Regions from separate parts of the Streptosporangium sp. NBC_01469 genome, predicted to be linked through region 1. Evidence: riboswitches for the same ligand, from Rfam matches in the RefSeq annotation. Region 1 holds a riboswitch; each other region holds the start of a gene.
What was found. Region 1 has a riboswitch for cobalamin ahead of metE (5-methyltetrahydropteroyltriglutamate--homocysteine S-methyltransferase). Riboswitches for the same ligand answer to the same signal wherever they lie in the genome.
Positions count from the first base shown of each region.

Region 2: another riboswitch for cobalamin. It lies ahead of OG587_RS28680 ((2Fe-2S)-binding protein); the one in region 1 lies ahead of metE (5-methyltetrahydropteroyltriglutamate--homocysteine S-methyltransferase).
Region 3: another riboswitch for cobalamin. It lies ahead of cobN (cobaltochelatase subunit CobN); the one in region 1 lies ahead of metE (5-methyltetrahydropteroyltriglutamate--homocysteine S-methyltransferase).
Region 4: another riboswitch for cobalamin. It lies ahead of OG587_RS37090 (ribonucleoside-diphosphate reductase subunit alpha); the one in region 1 lies ahead of metE (5-methyltetrahydropteroyltriglutamate--homocysteine S-methyltransferase).

Region 1 covers NZ_CP109465.1:8,079,392-8,083,584, forward strand. Annotated here, with positions in the region: gene metE (5-methyltetrahydropteroyltriglutamate--homocysteine S-methyltransferase) at 49-2,274, opposite strand; cobalamin riboswitch at 2,384-2,595, opposite strand; gene OG587_RS35135 (DUF397 domain-containing protein) at 2,789-2,983, opposite strand; gene OG587_RS35140 (helix-turn-helix domain-containing protein) at 2,974-3,798, opposite strand; gene OG587_RS35145 (hypothetical protein) at 3,976-4,193, shown strand, end outside.
Region 2 covers NZ_CP109465.1:6,541,172-6,545,364, reverse strand. Annotated here, with positions in the region: gene rpsR (30S ribosomal protein S18) at 1-30, shown strand, start outside; gene OG587_RS28695 (transglutaminase domain-containing protein) at 262-828, shown strand; gene OG587_RS28690 (hypothetical protein) at 901-1,353, shown strand; gene OG587_RS28685 ((2Fe-2S) ferredoxin domain-containing protein) at 1,483-1,830, opposite strand; gene OG587_RS28680 ((2Fe-2S)-binding protein) at 1,955-2,764, opposite strand; cobalamin riboswitch at 3,090-3,282, opposite strand; gene OG587_RS28675 (ABC transporter permease) at 3,395-4,051, shown strand; gene OG587_RS28670 (hypothetical protein) at 4,148-4,193, opposite strand, start outside.
Region 3 covers NZ_CP109465.1:6,431,996-6,436,188, reverse strand. Annotated here, with positions in the region: gene cobN (cobaltochelatase subunit CobN) at 1-2,981, opposite strand, end outside; cobalamin riboswitch at 3,145-3,317, opposite strand; gene OG587_RS28215 (precorrin-3B synthase) at 3,364-4,193, shown strand, end outside.
Region 4 covers NZ_CP109465.1:8,530,432-8,534,624, reverse strand. Annotated here, with positions in the region: gene glmS (glutamine--fructose-6-phosphate transaminase (isomerizing)) at 1-440, shown strand, start outside; gene OG587_RS37095 (tripartite tricarboxylate transporter substrate-binding protein) at 707-1,726, shown strand; cobalamin riboswitch at 1,731-1,933, shown strand; gene OG587_RS37090 (ribonucleoside-diphosphate reductase subunit alpha) at 2,050-4,193, shown strand, end outside.

The DNA.
Region 1 (4,193 bases):
GCGGGGGTGTGACCCGGGCGGGTCACACCCCCGCGAACACGATGACCGTTAGACCGTTTCCGCCCGGACGCGCAGGGCCGCCTCGACCATGTTCCTGAGGCTGGCCTCCGTCTCCGGATAGCCGCGGGTCTTCAGGCCGCAGTCGGGGTTGACCCAGAGCAGGGCCGGATCCACCGAGGCCGCGGCCGTACGCAGGGCGGTCTCGATCTCCTCGACCGAGGGCACCCTGGGCGAGTGGATGTCCCACACGCCGGGCCCGATGCCGCGCGCGTAGCCGAAGGCGCGCAGGTCGTCCAGGAGTTCCATCCGGGAGCGGGCCGCCTCGACGCTGGTCACGTCGGCGTCCAGGTCGCCGATCGCGCCGATGATCTCCCCGAACTCCGAGTAGCACATGTGGGTGTGGATCTGCGTACTGTCGGCCACCCCGCTGGTCGCCAGCCGGAACGCGTCGACGGCCCACTCCAGGTAGGCCTCGCGGTCGGCCCGCCGCAGCGGCAGCAGCTCGCGCAGCGCGGGCTCGTCGACCTGGATGATCCTGATGCCCGCCGCCTCGAGATCGTGGGTCTCGTCGCGCAGGGCGAGCGCCACCTGCCTGGCGGTCTCGCCCAGCGGCTGGTCGTCGCGGACGAAGGACCAGGCCAGCATGGTCACCGGCCCGGTCAGCATGCCCTTGACCGGCTTCTTCGTGCGCGACTGCGCGTAGGAGGCCCAGCGCACCGTCATCGGCTCGGGACGGGAGACGTCGCCGAACAGGATCGGCGGGCGGACGTAGCGGCTGCCGTACGACTGCACCCAGCCGTGTTCGGTGGCGGCGTAGCCCTCCAGCATCTCGGCGAAGTACTGGACCATGTCGTTGCGCTCGGGCTCGCCGTGCACCAGCACGTCCAGGCCGATGTCCTCCTGCAGCGCGATGACGCGGTCGATCTCGGCCTCCATCCTGCGCTCGTACCCGGCCCTGTCGATCTCGCCCGAGCGCATGGCGGCGCGGGCCTGGCGCACCTCGCCGGTCTGCGGGAAGGAGCCGATGGTGGTGGTGGCCAGCGGCGGCAGGCCCAGGTCTGCGTTCTGCACGGCGAGCCGCTCGGCGTGCGGGGCGCGCGGGGTGCCCTTGCCCAGGGCGTCCAGCCTGGCCCGCACCCGGGGGTTGAGGAACCGCTCCGTGACGCTCTCCCCCGCGATGACCTCCTCGCCGTTCAGTGCCCTGCCGATCCGTACGACCTCGTCGACCTTCTGCCTGGCGAAGGCCAGCCGCTCGCGCAGCCGCGGGTCCAGCGAGGCCTCGGCGTCCAGGTCGAGCGGGACGTGCAGCAGCGAGCAGGAGGTGCTCACCACCAGCCGGTCGCTCAGTCCGAGCAGCGCGGCGCAGGTCGCCAGCGCCTTCGCGGTGTCGGTACGCCAGACGTTGCGGCCGTCGACGACCCCCGCGACGAGGGTCTTGCCGGGCAGCCCGCCAACGGCGGCCAGCGCCTCCAGGTTGCCGGGCGCCGAGACGAAGTCCAGGCCGACGGCCTCGACCGGGCCGCGGGCCAGGATCTCCAGCGCGGGCCCGATCTCACCGAAGTAGGTGGCCACCAGCAGCCGGGGCCGGCTGCTGAGCGCGCCCAGCCGCGCGTAGGCCCGGCGCAGCGCGGCCAGCTCCTCGTCCGTACGGTCGGCGGCCAGCACCGGCTCGTCCAGCTGCACCTCGGCCACCCCCGCCGCGGCCATCCGTTCCAGCAGCTCGGCGTAGGTCTCCAGCAGGCCGTCCAGCAGCCGTAGCGGCGCGAAGCCGGGCTCGGTGGACTTGGCCAGCAGCAGGAACGACAGCGGCCCGACCAGCACCGGCCGGGTCTCGACGCCCAGCCGCCGCGCCTCGGCGTACTCGGCCAGCGGCTTGCTCCAGTCGAGCCGGAACCGGGTGTCGGGGCCCAGCTCCGGAACCAGGTAATGGTAGTTGGTGTCGAACCACTTGGTCATCTCCAGCGGCGCCACCCCCTCGGCGCCCCGGGCCATCGCGAAGTACGGGTCCGCGGCCCCGGCGAACCGCTCGGGAACCGCGCCGACCAGCGCGATCGTGTCCAGCACGTGGTCATACAGGGAGAAGGTGTTGGACGGCACCGCGTCCAGCCCCGCCTCCGACAACTCCCGCCACGCCCGCTCCCGCAGACCCACGGCCGTCTCCTGAAGGCCCACGGCATCTGCGCGCCCGGCCCAGTAATCCTCCGTCGCCCGCTTCAACTCGCGACGACCCCCGATACGGGGATACCCCAAAATGGTCGTGGTGACCTGACTCATGGCGTCCTTCCCTCGGCTCATGCCATGCCGACCCACGGCCACGCGGAGGAACACACGGGAAAGACGCATCCCAGGCCCTCCCACGAGGCCACGGATCACCGCGCACCGGACGGCACACGGGCGGCTGGCAGGTCTTCGGACTCGCGGGCACCACACTCAACCCCTACTGACCGTCGCTTCCCAGATGCCACGCACCCAGTGCCAATGACGGCGTTCGTTCCCACTCACCGCTGCGGGGCAGTCCCGGAATCACACCGGGTTCCCTCTTACGACTCCCAGCACGAAGACGGCGCCGGGAGAACCAACCGCACCACGAGCATAACCCGCCCCCACCCCCCGGCAGAGCCACCACCCGACGTCTCGAAGAGGCAGGGACCGCACCACAGTCACCTGGAACGCAGGGAAGGAAAGAAGGCCGTCTTCAGCGATGCCGCCGCAGAAGAAACGGACTCGCCCCGGAGGGAGGAGAAAGCCTCGGAGGAGACGGCGGTCGCCAGCCCAGTGAAGGAACGGCTTAGATCGTGTCCGCTTTCACCGAGGCGATGAAGTCGGCCCATACCTCGGGGGTGAACGCCAGGGCGGGGCCGTTGGGGTTCTTGCTGTCGCGGACGGCCACGATGCCGGGGAGGTTGGTGGCCACCTCGACGCAGTCGCCGCCGTTGCCGCCGCTGCGGCTGCTCTTGAACCACCGGGCATCCGTCAGGTCCATGATTCCATCGCTTTCTCCATCAAGGCCACCGAGGCGGACTGCGGCAGGGCGCACGCCCGTAGCGCGTCGAGCTGGGTCAACAGGGTCTCGATCTCGGTGGGACCGTTGACGATCTGACCTTCGGCTGCGGTTTCCAAATAAACTATATCGGGCGATCCTTTGAAGCTGGCGATCACGAAAGCTCCAGTCAGACCGGCGTGCGCGCCCACGTCGAGCGGGATGACCTGGATGGTGATCCGGGGCCGCCGGACCAGTTCGAGAAGCTGTTCCAGCTGCTTGCGCATGACCTGCGGGCCACCGACCGGACGGATCAGCACGGCCTCGTCGAGGGTGGCCCAGAACATGGGCGGGTCCGGCTTGGTGAGGATTCGTTGGCGCTCCATGCGTGTGGCGACCAGTTCCTCCACCTGCTCGTCGGTGTCGCCTGGTCGTCCTGCCCTCAGAACCGCCCGTGCGTAGTTCTCGGTCTGCAGCAGTCCTGGAACGAGGACGGGCTGGAAGCTTCGCAGGGTTCGGGCTTCCCTCTCCAGTTCGACGAACGGCCGGAACCACACGGGGTAGACGTCTCTGCCGATCAGGGGCCACAGGCGAGCAAGGGCACCGTCCGTCTCCAGCACCTCGTCACACTTGGCCGCGAACTCTCTCGTCGGGGCGCGCTTGGCCGTCTCGATGAGCCCGACGAGGGAGGTGGAGTAGGAGATCCTGTGCGCCAGTTCCTTCTGGCTCCATTGCGCTTGTTCCCGGTATTTGCGCAGTTCAGAACCCCAGTAAGCAAGAACGCTGGCGTTCGCGTCCAGCTCGCTCGGTGAGGGCATCTCCGCTCCCGTCCTTCATGGCTCTACATGAATCGTTGCGGGTCCTACATGAGACGCAACTGAATGTGCGGATTCACCGTTGGAGTCGCACACCTACCGAACGTAGTCGCCTGGCGACAGGCTTGGAAGGGGAATCCGACCACGCGCATCGACCGCGCCGAGAGGAGACGGACAACGATGATCGCTGCCGCTCTGCTGACCGGAACGCCTGCCGTCCATGCTGCTGACCAGCTGAGTAACGCGCTGGAACAGCACGGGATAGTCACTGACGTTCATGGCGGCTACGGCGTCGCCGTGGTGTCGGTCTGGGTTGATCTTCTGGTCTGGACCGACGGCTTCGTCTATCACTGGTGGGCGGGACAGTTCTCGGGTCGGAGTCGCCGACGGCTCTACAC
Region 2 (4,193 bases), 1.5 Mb from region 1:
CCCTACGCCTCCACCTCGCGATCCCGCTGACCGGGCTGGAGAACAGGCTGGGCGAACAGCATCTCGGGCCGGTCCGCCGGGCTCCGTGCTCGTCGCGTCATGGGCTCCGGATACGGTCGTGAGATGAAGCCGTCTCTCTCACGCGCCGCCGCCGTTCACCGGGAAACAGGCGGGAGGCAACTGTCGGCCACGCCCATCCTCGACTGGGGACATCCCCGGGTACTGGAGCTGGCGGCTGAAGCCCGGCATGGGAATACCGGGATGGATCGGGACCTTCTGGTCGCGGCCCACCGGCTCATCGCCGCGCGGGTGCGCCCGGTGTATGCCATGAACGACACGCAGCCGGTCTCCAGGACGCTTCTCCTGGAGCGCGGATCGTGCAGCCAGCGGCTGGCGGTGCTGGAAGCGGTGGGGCGGGCCTGCGGGATCGCCGGCCGGGTCAGGGGGTTGCTGGTGAGCGGGCGCTTCTGGCACCCTCGCTTTCCTCGGTTGCGAGCACTGGTCCCGCGTCAGGTGGTGCTCGCCTGGCCGGAGTTCCTGCTCGACGGTGAGTGGGTGACCGTCTCCGAGCTGTACGGCGATCTGAGCACGCTACGGGAGGAGGAGGCGTTCACCAACATCGGTGGTGAGACGCTCTTCGACGCGGTGGCCCGCACCGCCGTCGATTGGGACGGCGTCACCGCCTCGTCATGTGACCTGTCCGGCCAGGTGCTGGCCGACCTGGGGTATTTCAGCTCCCGTGATGCCTTGTTCCGGGCGCACGGCCAGACGTTGTGCTCACCGGCCCGCATCACCGCCGACCTCGTCATGGGGCGCCGGTCGGCTTGAGACGCGAGCTTCGACCACATCCCGCACGACCCTGCCGGAAGCCAACCCCCCGACCGCCCCGGAGAAGTCTTCATGACCCCGCCCGAGAACATCACGACCTGGCACGACGCCCGCTACGACATGCCCGTCAGCCGGCAGCTGGAGCGCTACAACGAGCTGGCCGCCCGGAACGCGTCGGCTCGCGCCCGCACGGAGCTGGTGGCCCGGGGGACCTATGACCCCGCCCGGCACGGGGCCGAGGACCGGCCCCCGCTCACCGTGGCCGAGCACCTCGAGCTGCTGGCACTGGCGGAGAGCATCGCGCGCACCGTACGCCACCCCGCCAACATCCACCACGCGCTGCTGGCCAGTGCCACCTGGGCCGACATCGCCCTCGCCCTCGACTCCGACGCGACCACCCTGCGGCGGGACTACCGGCAGTGGGCCGACGACCAGCACGACCTCAACCGGCACCATCCCACCCTGGGCATGACCGCCGACGAGCACGCCGCCGCGATCGCCAGGGTCACCCGGGAGCAGCCATGACCACCCGCTCCGGCCTCGGCCGACCGGCCGACCACGGACGGCGGCCCCGAGCCCCGGCCCGACGGAGCAGGTCCTCGTACACGACGCCGCCCGGCTCACCGGCCGTCGTCGCCCTCGCCGGGTGAACCTTCACGGACGTCCGGCCTTCCGCCGGCCCGGCGGGGTGATCTGGTGCAGGGCGAGGATGGCCGGGGTCTCGGACAGGCCGGGGCCGCCCTCGCGCAGCCAGGCGGCGATGTCGTCGACGGCCTCGTCCTGGTTGACCAGCCCGAGCCAGACCGGCCTTCCGCCGGCCGCGCGTCCGGCGGGGGTGGGCTGGACGACGATGACGTTGGCCTGCTCGCACACGTCCAGGCAGTCGCTGAGGCGGACGTCGGCGATCCGGGAGAGGCGGCGAACCTGCTCGTCGTGGTCGAGGCCGGGAACCTTGCGGCTGCTGCCGCAGCAGCAGTCCCGGCAGACGGTGATCTTGCTCATCTGTGATTGACGCCCTTTCCGGTGCGGTCCAGCGGGCCGGGACCGAGCCCGAGGCAGGTGGCGCGCGGGTCGTCCCAGGCGGAGAGACGGCCGGAGGTTCCGGCGGCCGAAGACGACGGGTGGTTCATGAGGACCCTCCGGGCCGTCGCAGGGCCTCGGCCCACTGCCGGCGGCGGGTCTCGGGGTCGATGAGGACGCAGTCGCCGCACTTGCCGCCCTCGGGCAGGCGGTAGAACAGGCAGCAGCTGCGCCGGACGAAGAACGGCTGCCCGGGGACGGGCTCGACCAGGTCGCCACCACCCCGCAGCACTCCCAGCGCGAGCAGCTCGCGCCCGAGCGCGGTGGCCCGCGCGGCGAGTTCGGGGCGCTGGTGGGCGATGGTCCGGACGGTTCCGGCCAGCGCGGAGGCGGCGTTGCCCCACAGCAGCCCGGGAGCGATCCTCACGATCTCCCGTACGGACCGCGCCAGCGGCTCCAGCACCTCGGTCAGCACGTCGCGGTGCAGCGGTTCGGCGACCCCGGCGGGGTCGAGGATCCGCCGGCCGGTCGGGCGCTCGGCCCGCAGCGGCAGCGGCCCGCTGGACGCCTCCCGCCAGTGGACGGAGGCCAGGTCCAGGAGCAGGTCGTGCGTTACCGCCGCGCCGACGACGGGTGACCACAGACGGGCCGCCAGCCCCTGGAACAGGATGGAGGCCGCCACCCGGAGCTCGTCGGTCCCCAGGCGTCCGGCGACGTCGACGATCCGCCGCCGCAGGAGGTCGGGGTCGGCCGCCAGGTCGGTGAGCGGCCGCCAGCCCGCCTCGATCGGGCCGATCCCGAGTTCGAAGTAGCCGCTGATCTCGGAGACGTCGGCGATCGCCGTAGAGACCGCCGACGGTGAGGCGGGAAGCGGTCCCGGCCGGGCGGCGGCCGCGCCGGAGGCCGGAGGCGTCACCTGGTCAGCTGCCGGTAGCCGGTGACACGGTGACCCTCGGCCGCCGGTGACGCGTCCCGGGCACCACAGGCGGCGGGTAAAAACGCGAGCGGTGCCACGGTGGCGGGCGAAAGCGCGAGTGATGCCACGGTGATCGAGCGAGGGACGCTCATGCGTGCTCTCCTGGGAACAGGCCGCGGACGCCGTTCCTCGGCGGCCTCCGCGACGGTCGGGAGGCCGGGTCACCAAAAGAGTCGGCGCGCCGGGCACGCCCGGGGCCGGTGGGCCGGGGTCCAGGCATGACGATCACCGTTCCTCTCTTGGGGAGGTCCGCCCCAATTCCTGCGAGGAGGCGACCGCGTGAGTCTCCTGGCTCTCGGGTCAACGCTCCTCCCGGCCTTCCCACCCGCGCGGGGCAGTGGCCAATTCGGGATTCGCTCGCCGATCACAGTGGCGGGACCGCGCCGGATTCACACCGGCTTCCTCGTTCCGCGCTCGCCTACGCCGACCATGCTCGCACAACCACCGTCAACGACAAAGCGGACATCGCGCGACGGCGGGGCGTTCGCTCGGGTGGAGCCGGGGAAGATCAGACTCGATTATGCGGCCTTTCGCAAGGACCTGAGCCTCCGGCCCGGTGACCGGGTCACGGTGCGCGTCGGCCACCGGCGAGCCCAGTTGCAGGTCGCCGCCGGCACCGGCTGGGGCCCGGCGGGCGTGGTCGCGCCCGAGACGCTGGCGACGCTCACCGACTCCCCCGAGCCGCATGCCATCTGGATCCGCGCCTCCTCCGGCGCCGACCCGATTCAACTTGTCGGTGACCTGGACAAGCTAGCGGATCCGGTCGGCGCGAAGATCGACAACGGGTTGCAGGCCCGGGAGACGGAGGACCAACAGTTGAGAATCCTCACCTGGTCAGTGCTCGGCCTGCTCGGCATCGCCGTCGTGATCGCCCTGATCGGGATCGCGAACACCCTGGGGCTCTCCGTACTCGAACGCGCCCGCGAACACGCGATGCTGCGCGCGCTCGGGCTCACCCGCAGGCAGTTGCGGCGGATGCTGGTGCCCGAGGCAGTGCTGCTGTCGGTGGTGGCCACCCTGCTCGGCACCGTGATCGGCGTCGGGTTCGCCTGGGTCGGCTACGAGACGTTCGTGACGCGGGCTCTCAGCGACGCCACCATGCAAGTCCCCTGGCTGTCACTCGGCGTCGTCGTCCTCATCGCCGCCCTGGCCGGACTCCTCGCCGCTGTTCTCCCGGCACGCCGGGCCGCTCGGGTGACTCCGGCCGCAGGGCTATCCCTCGACTGAAACCCCTCGTCAATCGCTTGGCTGGCGGCTGAGGAAGTCCGCCGTGCGCGGCACCGTACTACTGATCGGTAGGCTCGAGTGAGCGATGATGACGGTTCATTGCAACTTCCCACGGATTATCGGCATCCCGAGATTGACCGTG
Region 3 (4,193 bases), 1.6 Mb from region 1:
CCTGCCGCCAGCCGTACGGCGTCGTCCAGCATGGCCACGACGTGCGGGAAGGCGTCGCGGAAGAAGCCGCTGATCCTGACGGTGACGTCCACCCGCGGGCGGCCCAGCTCGGCGGCGGGGATGGGCTCCAGGCCGGTGACGCGGCGCGAGGCCTCGTCCCAGACCGGCCGCACGCCGAGCAGCGCCAGCACCTCGGCGACGTCGTCCCCGGCGGTGCGCATGGCGCTGGTCCCCCAGACCGACAGCCCGACCGAGCGCGGCCAGTCGCCGGTGTCGGCGCGGTAGCGCTCCAGCAGGGAGTCGGCCATCGCCTGGCCGGTCTCCCACGCCAGCCTGCTCGGCACGGCCTTGGGATCGACCGAGTAGAAGTTGCGGCCGGTGGGGAGCACGTTGATCAGCCCGCGTAGCGGCGACCCGCTCGGCCCGGCCGGGACGTAGCCGCCGTCGAGGGCGTGCAGGATCGCGTCGATCTCGTCGGTGGTACGCGCCAGCCGGGGCACGACCTCGACGGCGGCGAACCGCAGGATGCGCTCCACCGTCCCGACGTCCGCGCCGGGTACGCCGGCCGATCCCGCCGGACCACCCGTGCCGGGCCCGCTGCCCTGATCGGTCGAACCGGCCGAACCAAGTCCGCTGCCCGAACCGGTCACGCCCTTCGAGTCGGCCACACCGGTCGTGCCGGGCCCGTTGCCCTGACCGGCCGCACCGGTCACACCGGTTGAACCGATCGTGCCGGCGCCTGCCCGGCCCAGAACCTCGGCGGTCACCTCCCCCGCCGCCGCCGGGTCCCAGCCGCGGTGCTCCATGGCCTCGACCAGGGCACGGGCCAGGGTCTCCGCCTCGTCGACGCCGATCCGTCCCGCGCTGCCGTCCTCGGCCAGGCCCAGGGCCTCGCGCAGGCCGACGAGGGCCTCGCTGCCCGCCCACATCTGCCGGGCGCGGAGCATGGCCAGCACCAGGTCGACGCGCGGCTGCCCCTCGGGAGCGACCCCCAGCACGTGCAGGCCGTCGCGGATCTGGACGTCCTTGACCTCGCACAGCCAGCCGTCGATGTGCAGCAGGAAGTCGTCGAACTCGGCGTCGTGGGGACGGTCTGCGACGCCGAGGTCGTGGTCGAGCCTGGCGGCCTGGATGAGCGTCCAGATCTGGGCGCGGATCGCGGGCAGCTTGGCCGGGTCCATCGCCGCGATGGAGGCGTGCTCGTCGAGGAGCTGCTCCAGCCTCGCCATGTCCCCGTAGCTGTCGGCACGGGCCATCGGCGGGACCAGGTGGTCGACCAGGGTGGCGTGGGCCCGGCGCTTGGCCTGGGTGCCCTCGCCCGGGTCGTTGACGAGGAACGGGTAGATGAGCGGCAGGTCGCCGAGCGCGGCGTCCGGACCGCAGGAGGCCGACAGGCCCGCGGACTTGCCGGGCAGCCATTCCAGGTTGCCGTGCTTGCCCACGTGGACCATGGCGTGCGCGCCGAAGCCGTCGGCCAGCCAGCGGTAGGCGGCCAGGTAGTGGTGGCTGGGCGGCAGGTCGGGGTCGTGGTAGATCGCGATGGGGTTCTCGCCGAAGCCGCGCGGCGGCTGCACCATGACCACCACGTTGCCGGAGCGCAGCGCGGCCAGCACGATCTCGCCCTCCGGGTCGCGCGACCTGTCCACGAACAGCTCGCCGGGCGCCGGGCCCCAGTGCTCCTCCATCCGGGCGCGCAGGTCCGCCGGGAGGGTGGCGTACCACTCGCCGTACCGGCTCGCCGCGATGCGCACCGGGTTCCCGGCGAGCCGCTCCTCGGTGAGCCAGTCCTGGTCCTGCCCGCCCGCGGCGATCAGCGCGTGGATGAGCGCGTCGCCGTCCTGCCCGGTCACCCCGGGCAGCTCGTCCTCGGCGCCGATGTCGTAACCGCGCTCGCGGAGCGCGGCCAGCAGCCGTACCAGGCTGGCCGGGGTGTCCAGGCCGACGGCGTTGCCGATGCGGGCGTGCTTGGTGGGGTAGGCCGACAGCATCAGCACCAGCCGCCGCTCGGCGGGCGGGATGTGCCGCAGCGCGGCGTGGCGCACCGCGATGCCCGCCACGCGCGAGGCCCGCTCGGGGTCGGCCACGTAGACGGTGAGCCCGTCCTCGTCGATCTCCTTGAAGGAGAACGGCACCGTGATGATCCGCCCGTCGAACTCGGGGATCGCGACCTGGGTGGCGGCGTCCAGCGGGGACAGGCCGTCGTCGTTCTCCTCCCACGAGGCCCGGCTGCTCGTCAGGCACAGGCCCTGCAGGATCGGCACGTCCAGCTCGGCGAGCGCGCCGACGTCCCATGCCTCGTCGTCCCCGCCCGCCGACGCGGTCGCCGGGCGGGTGCCGCCCGCGGCGAGTACGGTCACCACCAGGGCGTCCACCGTGCGCAGGACCTCCACCAGGCCGGGCTCGGCGGTGCGCAGGGAGGCGCAGTACACCGGCAGCGCCCGCGCGCCCGCGTCCTCGATCGCCGAGCAGAGCGCCTCGACGAAGGCGGTGTTCCCCGCCACGTGGTGGGCCCGGTAGTAGAGCACCCCGACGACGGGGCCGTCCTGGTCGCGCGCCTCGCGCTCCAGCGTCCCCCACGTGGGGGTGGGCTCGGGCGCGGCGAACCCGTGGCCGGTGAGCAGCAGCGTGTCGGACAGGAAGTGGTGCAGCTCGGTCAGGTTGGCCGGGCCGCCGTGGGCGAGGTAGGCGTGCGCCTCGGCGCAGACCCCGCCGGGCACGGTGGACAGCTCCATCAGCTCGGCGTCCGGCGCCTGCTCGCCGCCGAGGACGACGACGGGCCGGGGTCCGGCGAGCAGGGCGTCCAGGCCCTCCTCCCAGGCGCGGCGCCCGCCGAGCAGGCGGACCACCACCAGGTCGGTGTCCTCCAGCAGCGGCGGGAGGTCGGCGGCGGCGAGCCTGGCGGGGTTGCCGAGCCGGTAGTCGGCGCCGCTCGCGCGAGCGCTCAGCAGGTCGGTGTCGGAGGTCGAGAGCAGGAGGATCACGCGCCACACTCCAGGAGAGGCAGGGCGGTACGGCCCAGGGGTGCCACGGCGTGGCGGGGAAACGGCGATGTCGCGATGTGGCGGGGGAACGGCGATGCCACGGTATGGCGGGGGAACGGCGAAAAGCGCACGGAGCTTCCTCCCTCGGGGTCCTCGCCCCGGGTCGTCGTCGGCCGCGACGGCTGGAGTCTCCTGGCTCCCGGATCGGTGCTCACCCCGGCCTTCCCGTCCATCGTCGGACAGTGGCCCGGGTGGGGTTCGCTCCCCGGTTACAGTGGCGGGACCGCGCCGGAATCACACCGGCTTCCTCCCTTTGCCGTCGCCACCGATGACACTACGGCAGTCCGGTTCGTTGCAAGAAACTGGCGTTAACATCCTCTGAGTGTCCATTGCCGACTTTTCCGGACGATCGCGACTCGACGCGTGTCCCGGGGCGCTTCAGGTCCATGCCGCCGCGGACGGCGGCCTGGCCCGCGTCCGCGTGCCCGGAGGCCGCCTCACCCCCTTCCAGCTGCGCGAGCTCGCCGACGCCGCCTCCGCGTACGGCGGCGGCGTCATCGAGCTGACCTCCCGCGCGAACGTCCAGGTGCGCGGCCTCGGCCCGGAGAGTCCGGACGGCGGTACGGGAAGCGGGTTCGCCGCGCGGATGGCGGGGGCGGGCCTGCTGCCCTCGGCGACGCACGAGCGGATCCGCAACATCCTCGCCTCCCCGCTGACCGGGCTCGCGGGGCGTGCCTGGCCGACCGGCGCGTACGGTCCGGGCGGCGCGGAGCCTCGGGGTCATCCGGGCCGTCCGGACGGCGGCCCGATCGTCGACGTCACCCCGCTCATCGGCGAGCTGGACCGGCGGCTGTGCGCCCGGCCCGCCCTCGCCGCCCTGCCGGGGCGGTTCATGTTCGCCCTCGACGACGGCCGGGGGGACGTGGCCGGCCTGGGGGCGGACGCCGGGATCCTGCCGACGGGGCCGGACGAGGCCGCGCTGATCCTCGCCGGAACCGACACCGGTCTGCGCGTCCCGCTGAACGGAGCCGTGACCGCCCTGCTCGCCGCCGCCGAGGCGTTCCTCGACGAGCTGGCCACCCGGGATGTCACCGTCTGGCGGATCGCCGAACTCCCCGACGGCCCCTCCCTGATCGCCGCCCGCGTGCGAACCGCCCTGGGGATCACCGGCACGGCGCCCTTCGAACCGGTGAGACCTCGGGTCGTGACGCT
Region 4 (4,193 bases), 450 kb from region 1:
ACGCCGAGTCGCCGAGCATGATGTTCGTGGGCCGGGTCAGGGGCTATCCGGTGGCCCGCGAGGGCGCGCAGAAGCTCAAGGAGATCTCGTACGTGCACGCCGAGGCGTACCCGGCCAGCGAGCTCAAGCACGGGCCGCTGGCGCTGATCGGCCCGGACATGCCGACGGTGGCGATCGTCCCCGACGACGAGCTGCTGGACAAGAACCTCACCACGCTGGGCGAGATCCGTGCCCGGGGGGGCCGGGTGCTCATGGTGGGCCACCGCACGGCCGACCCCAAGCTGGCCGACGACTGCGTCGTGGTGCCCAAGAACGAGACCGAGCTGGACCCGATCCTGCTCTCGATCCCGCTCCAGCTCTTCGCCTACCACGCCGCCGTGGCGCTGGAGCGGGACGTCGACAAGCCCAGGAACCTGGCCAAGAGCGTCACGGTGGAGTGAGGCCCCGGCCCCCATCCCTCCGGTCCCCGGCCCCTGTCCCTCGCCCCCGGCGCCCCGGCCTCGCTTCGTCCGGCCTGCCGGGGCGCCGGGTGCTCCGCGTGCTCCCGGGCTCCGCGGGCGCCGTGGGCTCCCGTGAGGTGGCCGCCCGCGATGCTCGATGGCTCGTGTCCGGGTGCGGGCGAGATTTCCGCATACCCCCACTTCGTCACAGAAAGTGAGTAAGAAGTAACCTTTGGTATGAGGGGTTCTTGGGGGAAGGGGCGCTTATGCGCCGTAGGGGGTTTTTCGCACTGGCGGCGGGGGTCCTGGTCGCCGCGGGGTGCGACGCGGGCGGCGCTGCCGATCCGGCGGTGAGGCGCCTGTTCATCCTCGAACCGACCGCCGACGGCCACGGCTGGGACGGGATCGCGGGCAGGCTGGCGACCGTCCTGGTCCAGTCGGGGCTGGCGCGTACCGCGATGGCCGTCGAGCGGCAGGGTGTCCTGGGCTCCGCCCCGCGCGACGCGTTCGGCGCCTTCCGCGGCCCCTTCGCGCGCGAGGGCAGGCTGCTCGTCACCGCGATGCCGATGGTGGCCGCCGCGGAGATCGCCAACACCGCCGCCGTGGTGAACGCCGCCACCCCCCTCGCCCGCCTGGTCGGCGACTGGGCGGTCCTGGTCGTCCCCTCCGGCTCCCGCTTGCGTACCTTCGAGGACTTCGCCGCGCGGCTGCGCCAGAACCCGGCGGGGCTGACGGTCGGCGGCCGGTCGGAGGGCGGCTCCGACCACGTGCTCTACGGCATGATCGGCAAGTGCCTCGGGGTGGACACCCGGCTGCTGGAGTACGCCGGATACCTCGCCCCCGACGACGCCGCCGAGGCGCTCCAGGTCGGCCGGGTGGCGGCCCTGCTGGGATCGGCGCGCGCCCTGCGGCCCGAGATCACCGCGGGCCGTCTGCGGCCCCTGGTGGTCTCCTCCGGCGGCCGGATCGACGGGATCGACGCGCCGACGCTCATGGAGGTCGACGTCCGGCTGGAGTACAGCGACTGGTGCGGCCTGCTGGGCCCCAAGGACATGAGCCCGGGGGACCGGGACGCCGCGATCGCCCTGTGTGACAGGATCGACGCCGCGCCGCGCTGGCGTTCCCTGTGCGCGGCCCACGGCTGGAGCCGGGTCTATCTCAGCGGCGACGAGTTCCGCCAGTGGCTCTCCACCGAGACGGCGCGCACCCGCGGTGTGCTTCACGAGCTCGGGCTGTTGAAGTCCTCCGACACAACTTGTTGGGGTAGTTGCGTCAGACGCCCCTAGATGTAGGATCCTGCTCGTTGCTGGTTCGCCCCGCGAGGGGCGAGGCAAGAGGGAACCCGGTGAGATTCCGGCGACTGCCCCGCAGCGGTGAACGGGAACGAAAGCCGTCAGTCAAGCACTGGGCGAACCATGCCTGGGAAGCGACGGCCGGTAGGCATGTGCAGTGCGCCCGTGAGTCCGAAGACCTGCCGGTGACGTGATTGTCCAGGGCCTCGTGGGAGGGCCCGCGGAACGAGGCGATCCGGCGTGCCCGGGATCGCTCGCGGACGCGTGCCCCTCCGGCGGAGCCGTACGGGGAAGTCCGATCGAGCGAGGGGCACTACGTGACACAGGCATTGGCGGAGACCGCTGCGGGGAGCACGGCGGCGGCCGCGGTGGACACCGGGAACACCGGGAACACCGGGAACACCGGGAACGCGGCGGCGACCGCGGTGGACACCGGGAACACCGGGAACGCGGCGGCGGCCGCGGTGGACACCGGCGACACCGTGAGCGCCGGGAGCGCGGCGGTGACCGCGACGGGCAGCGGCGACGCCGGAAGCGCCGTGAGCGCCGGGAGCGCGGCGGACGACCGAAGGCTGGCCATCGACGAGGCGGCCGCCCGGGTGATCACCGATCCCGAGAACTCCAGGGTCGCCGCCGCGATGCTGGCCGAGCTGATCGCCGACGAGGCCGCCGAGCACGGCGTCCGCCGGTTCTCCGAGTCCGTCGCCGCGACCCACGAGGCGGGGCTGATCCAGGACGGGCTCGCGGAGTTCGTGGCCGCCCACGCCGAGGTCCTGGACGCGCTGGTCGACCCGGAGGCCGACACCAGGTTCGAGTACTTCGGGCTGCGTACCGTCTACGACCGCTACCTGCTGCGCCACCCGCGGACCCGCAAGGTCCTGGAGCGCCCGCAGCACTTCTTCCTCCGGGTGGCCTGCGGCCTGTCCGAGACCGTCGAGGAGGCCGCCGAGCTGTACGCGCTCATGGCCACCCTGTCCTACCTGCCCAGCTCGCCCACGCTGTTCAACTCCGGCTCCCGCAGGCCCCAGCTCTCCTCGTGCTTCCTGCTCGACTCGCCCCGTGACGAGCTGGAGTCCATCTACGAGCGCTACGGGCAGGTCGCGCGGCTGTCGAAGTACGCGGGGGGCATCGGGATCGCCTGGACCAGGGTCCGCTCGCGGGGCTCGCTGATCCGGGGCACCAACGGCCACTCCAACGGCATCGTGCCCTGGCTGCGCACGCTCGACTCCAGCGTCGCCGCGGTCAACCAGGGAGGCCGCCGCAAGGGCGCGGCCTGCGTCTATTTGGAGCCCTGGCACGCCGACGTCGAGGAGTTCCTGGAACTGCGCGACAACACCGGCGAGGAGGCCCGCCGCACGCACAACCTGAACCTGGCCAACTGGATCCCCGACGAGTTCATGCGCCGGGTCGAGGCCGACGGCGTCTGGTCGCTGTTCGACCCCAAGGAGGTCCCGCACCTCACCGACCTGTACGGCGCCGCGTTCGACGACGCCTACCGGGCCGCCGAGGCCGAGGGCCGGTTCACCAGGCAGATCCCCGCCCGGACCCTGTACGGGCGGATGATGCGCACGCTCGCCCAGACCGGCAACGGCTGGATGACCTTCAAGGACGCGGCCAACCGGACCTCCAACCAGACGGGCAGGCCGGAGAACGTCATCCACCTGTCCAACCTCTGCACCGAGATCCTGGAGGTCACCGGCGACGCGGAGACCGCCGTCTGCAACCTCGGCTCGATCAATCTCGCCGCCCACCTGGCCGAGGGCTCCACCGAGGACGGGATCGACTGGGCCCGGCTGCGCGCGACCGTCCGTACCGCCGTGCGCTTTCTCGACCGCACCATCGACCTGGGCTTCTACCCGACCCCCGAGGCGAGGGCCGCCAACCAGAGGTGGCGCCCGATCGGGCTCGGCGTGATGGGCCTGGCCGACGTGCTGTTCACGCTGCGGCTGCCGTTCGACTCGCCGCGCGCCCTGAAGCTGTCCACCAGGATCTCCGAGGAGATCGCGCTCGCCGCCTACCGGATCTCCTCCGACCTGGCCGTGGAGCGGGGCCGCCATCCCTCGTACGAGGAGACCAGGGCCGCCGCAGGGGTGCTCCACCCCGACCACTACGGGGCGGCGAGGTCCGCGGAGTGGGCGGAGATCAGGGAGCGGATCGCCGAAACCGGCCTGCGCAACTCGCTGATGATCGCGATCGCGCCGACGGCCACGATCGCCTCCATCGCGGGCTGCTACGAGTGCATCGAGCCGCAGGTCTCCAACATCTTCAAGCGCGAGACCCTCTCGGGGGAGTTCCTCCAGGTCAACCGCTATCTCGTCCGCGACCTCCAGGCCCGTGGCCTGTGGACCTCGCCGATCCGCGACGCGATCAAGCGCGCCGACGGCTCCGTACAGGACATCCCCGAGATCCCCGCCGACCTGAGGACGCTCTACCGGACCGCCTGGGAGCTACCGCAGAAGGC